Regions from separate parts of the Nonomuraea sp. NPDC004354 genome, predicted to be linked through region 1. Evidence: predicted binding sites of a transcription regulator. Region 1 holds the regulator's gene; the other holds the start of a gene.
What was found. Region 1 encodes HspR, which represses chaperone genes until heat shock. Its sites were predicted from a motif close to ANTTGAGTCNNNNNGACTCAANT; they were not measured.
Positions count from the first base shown of each region.

Region 2: the regulator HspR is predicted to act here: its motif matches at 897-919, upstream of lon (endopeptidase La).

Region 1 is NZ_JBSGDV010000009.1:71,371-73,768, reverse strand. It holds gene grpE (nucleotide exchange factor GrpE) at 1-92, shown strand, start outside; gene dnaJ (molecular chaperone DnaJ) at 117-1,301, shown strand; gene ACWENQ_RS24460 (heat shock protein transcriptional repressor HspR) at 1,294-1,656, shown strand; gene clpB (ATP-dependent chaperone ClpB) at 1,661-2,398, shown strand, end outside.
Region 2 is NZ_JBSGDV010000010.1:229,625-232,022, reverse strand. It holds gene ACWENQ_RS26775 (sensor histidine kinase) at 1-764, opposite strand, end outside; gene lon (endopeptidase La) at 934-2,398, shown strand, end outside.

The DNA.
Region 1 (2,398 bases):
TCGGCTACCGCATCGGTGATCGGGTGCTGCGCCCGGCAAGGGTCGCGGTCGCCGAACCCGAGGACGCCCCGGCCGCGTCCGACGACAACTGAGAACCCCCCGAAAGGACGCCATAGATGAGCACCAAGGACTACCTGGAGAAGGATTACTACGCCGTCCTTGGTGTGCCGAAAACCGCCACCGCCGAAGAGATCAAGAAGGCCTACCGGAAGCTGGCCAGGCAGTACCACCCGGACGCCAACCAGGGTGACTCCGCCAAGGAGGCCAGGTTCAAGGAGATCTCCGAGGCCAACGACGTGCTCTCGGACAGCAAGCGCCGCAAGGAGTACGACGAGGCGCGCACCCTGTTCGGATCGGGCATGGGCGCGCCGCGGCCCGGCGGCGGTGGCGGTGGTTTCCCGTTCGACTTCGGCGACCTGTTCGGCGGCACCGGCCAGCACAGCGGAAGCACGAGCGAGCGCATCGGCGACCTGTTCGGCGGGCTGTTCAACAGGGGTGGCGGCGGGAGCACCCGCACCACGGGCACGACGACCAGGCCGCGCCGCGGCCAGGACATCGAGTCCGAGGTCACGCTCTCCTTCACCGAGGCGGTCGAGGGCCACACCGTCTCGCTGAGGCTGACCACGTCGTCGGCGTGCAAGGCCTGTAGCGGCACCGGAGCCAAGGCCGGCACGACCCCGCGGGTCTGCCCGACCTGCGAGGGCACCGGTGCGGCCAGCCGTAACCTGGGCAACTTCGCCTTCTCCGAGCCCTGCCGCGACTGCAAGGGCCGCGGGCTCCTCGTCGACGACCCCTGCCCGGTCTGCGACGGCAGCGGGCGGGCCAAGAGCACCCGCACCATCCAGGCGCGCATCCCGGCCGGGGTGGCCGACGGGCAGCGGGTCAAGCTCAAAGGCAAGGGCGCGCCCGGCGAGAACGGCGGGCCGGCGGGCGACCTCTACATCCAGACTCACGTCAAGCCGCACGCGGTGTTCGGGCGGTCGGGCGACAACCTGACCATCACCGTTCCCGTCACCTTCACCGAGGCGGCGCTCGGCGCGGAGATCAAGGTGCCCGTCCTCAAGGGCCTGCCTGTCACTCTGCGCATTCCGGCGGGTACGCCCAACGGCCGCACGTTCAGGGTCCGCGGCAGGGGGGCCACCCGTAAGGACGGCACCAAGGGCGACCTGCTCGCCTCGGTGGAGGTGCTCGTGCCGCAGGAGCTCGACGACAAGTCGCGCGAGCTGCTGAACGAGTTCCGCACCGCCACCGCGAACGATGACCCTCGGGCCGACCTCATCCAACGTGCCAGGAGTGAGTAGGCCGATGGACGCCAACTACTTCAACCTGTCGGACGAGACACCCGTCTACGTCATCTCGGTGGCCGCCCAGCTGTCCGGCCTGCATCCGCAGACCCTGCGGCAGTACGACCGCCTCGGGCTGGTCTGCCCGGGCCGTACGGCGGGCCGCGGCCGCCTCTACTCCATGCGAGACATCATCCAGCTGCGCGAGGTGCAGCGCCTGTCCCAGGAGGAGGGCATCAACCTCGCCGGCATCAAGCGGATTCTTGAGCTGGAGAACGAAGCGCTGAGGCTGCGTGAGGAGGTTCACCGCCTCAGAGCCGAAGTGTCCATGGTCAAGGCGCTGATCCGCTACGAGTTGCCACCGGGGGCCTGAATACATGGACTACAAGCTCACGCAGAAGAGCCAGGAAGCGCTGTCGGTCGCCATGCGGCGGGCGGCCACCGAAGGAAATCCCGAGATCGCGCCGGCCCATCTGCTGGCCGCCCTCCTCTCCCAGACGGGCGGCACCGCCGTACCTCTGCTCGAAGCGGTCGGCGCCGACTGGAAGGCGTTGCGCGCCAAGGTGGAGGCGGCGCTGGCGGCCCTGCCGAAGGCGCAGGGCGCCACGGTGAGCGCGCCCTCCAGCTCGCGTCAGGTGCTGACGGTGATCAACACCGCCGCGCAGCGGGCCAAGCGTCTGGAGGACGAGTACGTCTCGACCGAGCACCTGCTGGTCGGTCTCGCGACCGACGGCGGCGAGATGGCCACGCTGCTGAAGAACTCGGGGGCCACGCCGCAGGCGCTGCTCGACGCGTTCGAGAAGGTGCGCGGGCACGCCAGGGTCACCAGCGAGACGCCGGAGGACACCTACCAGGCGCTGGAGAAGTACGGCGTCGATCTGACCGAGCGGGCCAGGAGCGGCAAGCTCGACCCGGTGATCGGGCGCGACTCCGAGATCAGGCGCGTGGTGCAGGTGCTGTCGCGCCGTACCAAGAACAACCCGGTGCTGATCGGCGAGCCGGGCGTCGGCAAGACCGCCGTCGTCGAGGGGCTGGCGCAGCGGATCGTCGCCGGTGACGTGCCCGAGTCGCTGCGCAACAAGAAGCTCGTCTCGCTCGACCTCGGCGCGATGGTG
Region 2 (2,398 bases), on a different contig from region 1:
AGCGACAGCCCGCGGATCTCGGCGAGGCCCGCCTCCAGGCGCGCCACGTCCCCTCGGGCCTCCATGGGTACGGCCTCCGCCTGGATCGCGATGACCGACAGATGGTGGGCGACGACGTCGTGCAGTTCCCTGGCGATCCGTGCCCGCTCGGCCATGACGTATCGTTCCCCGATCGCCTCGTCCCTGCTCGCGGTGGCGCGGCGCCGTACCCGGACGTTGTAGCCGAACAGCAGGATCACCGTCATGGCGACCGAGGCCAGCGCCATCGACTTCGAGTCGACGATCCAGACGGTCAGCACCGAGGTCAGCCAGCCCACCGCAGTGACGCGCCGGTCCGACCGGGCGGCCAGGGAGTAGAGCACCAGCAGGTACATCACGATGGCCGGCTGGAGGTACGGCGGCTGCATGTCGGTGATCTGCCTGACGACGTGCAGGGACGGAAGGATCAGCACCAGTGCCAGCCGCCACGCGGCCAGGGGCCAGCGCGCCCGCATCGCGACCGGCAGCGAGAAGGCGACGGCCGTCAGGTAGACCTGCGCCATCGGCTGCCGTCCGGACGGGATGAGCTCCGTGAGCGTGATCCAGAACAGCATTCCCGCCACGACGAGGTCGGCCAGCTGCACCAGGTCGTAGTGGTCGAAGGGCACCAGTGGCCGCAGCGCCCGCGGCACCCGGCGGCGCAGGCGGGGCGAGCGGGCGGGCGGGGGATCGGCCTCGCCGCTGAAGAACGCGAGCACGAACGGCTGGAGGACGGCCGAGATCACCGCCCCAGCCTAGGTGCGGCCTGACCAGGCACGCATCACCCCTGGGAGTGATGGCCCTCAAGAGCTACTTACACAATTACGATCGCCGTGAGCGAACATCATCAAGGAAGGGAACATCGGCGGGCTCCGATGAATTGAGTGTGTATAACTCAACCCCATTGGAGTTCAGATGAGTGAGAGCTTGATCCTCCCGGTCCTGCCGCTCGACGACGAGGTGGTCCTGCCGGGCATGGTGGTCCCTCTGGACCTGTCCTCCGCGGAGGTCCGGGCTGCGATCGACGCGGCTCAGGCTTCTGGTCTCAACAAGCCGCGCGTCCTCCTCGTTCCCAGGATCGACGGCCGTTACGGGGCCGTCGGCGTGCAGGCCGTGGTCGAGCAGGTCGGCCGGCTTCCCGGCGGCGAGCCGGCCGCCGTCGTGCGCGGCGTCAACCGGGCGCGCGTCGGCAAGGGCACGACCGGCCCCGGTGCGGCCCTGTGGGTGGAGGTCCACACCGTCGACCGGGTGCCGGCGGGCGAGCGGGCGCAGGAGCTGGCCAAGGAGTACAAGGCGCTGGCCACGACCATCCTGCAGAAGCGCGGCGCGTGGCAGGTGGTCGACCAGGTCAACCAGATCGACGACCCCTCCGTCCTGGCCGACAGCTCCGGCTACACCCCCTGGCTGAGCACGGCCCAGAAGGTCGAGCTGCTGGAGGCGCCCGACCCCGCCGACCGCCTGGCCAAGCTGGTCGAGTGGTCGCGCGAGCACCTGGCCGAGCTCGACGTGGCCGAGACGATCCGCAAGGACGTCCAGGAGGGCATGGAGAAGCAGCAGCGCGAGTTCCTGCTCCGCCAGCAGCTCGCCGCGGTCCGCAAGGAGCTGAAGGAGCTCAACGGCGACACCGCCGAGACCGAGGAGGAGGACTACCGCGCCCGCGTGGAGGCGGCAGACCTGCCCGAGAAGGTGCGCGAGGCGGCGCTCAAGGAGGTCGACAAGCTGGAGCGCACCTCCGACCAGTCACCCGAGACCGGCTGGATCCGCACCTGGCTGGACACCGTCCTCGACATCCCGTGGAACACCACGAGCGACGACACCTACGACATCGCCGGCGCCCGAGCCGTGCTCGACGCCGACCACACCGGCCTCGACGACGTCAAGGACCGCATCATCGAGTACCTGGCCGTGCGCAAGCGCCGCCAGGACAAGGGCCTCGGCGTGGTGGGCGGCCGCCGCAGCGGCGCCGTTCTCGCCCTCGCCGGTCCTCCCGGGGTCGGTAAGACGTCGCTGGGCGAGTCCGTGGCGCGCGCCATGGGCAGGAAGTTCGTCCGCGTCGCCCTCGGCGGCGTCCGTGACGAGGCCGAGATCCGCGGCCACCGGCGCACCTACGTCGGCGCGCTGCCCGGCCGCATCGTTCGCGCCATCCGCGAGGCGGGCTCGATGAACCCCGTCGTGCTGCTCGACGAGATCGACAAGGTCGGCGCCGACTACCGGGGCGACCCGACCGCCGCCCTGCTCGAGGTGCTCGACCCGGCGCAGAACCACACCTTCCGCGACCACTACCTGGAGGTCGAGCTCGACCTGTCGGACGTGCTCTTCCTGGCCACGGCCAACGTCCTGGAGGCCATCCCCGGGCCGCTGCTCGACCGCATGGAGGTCG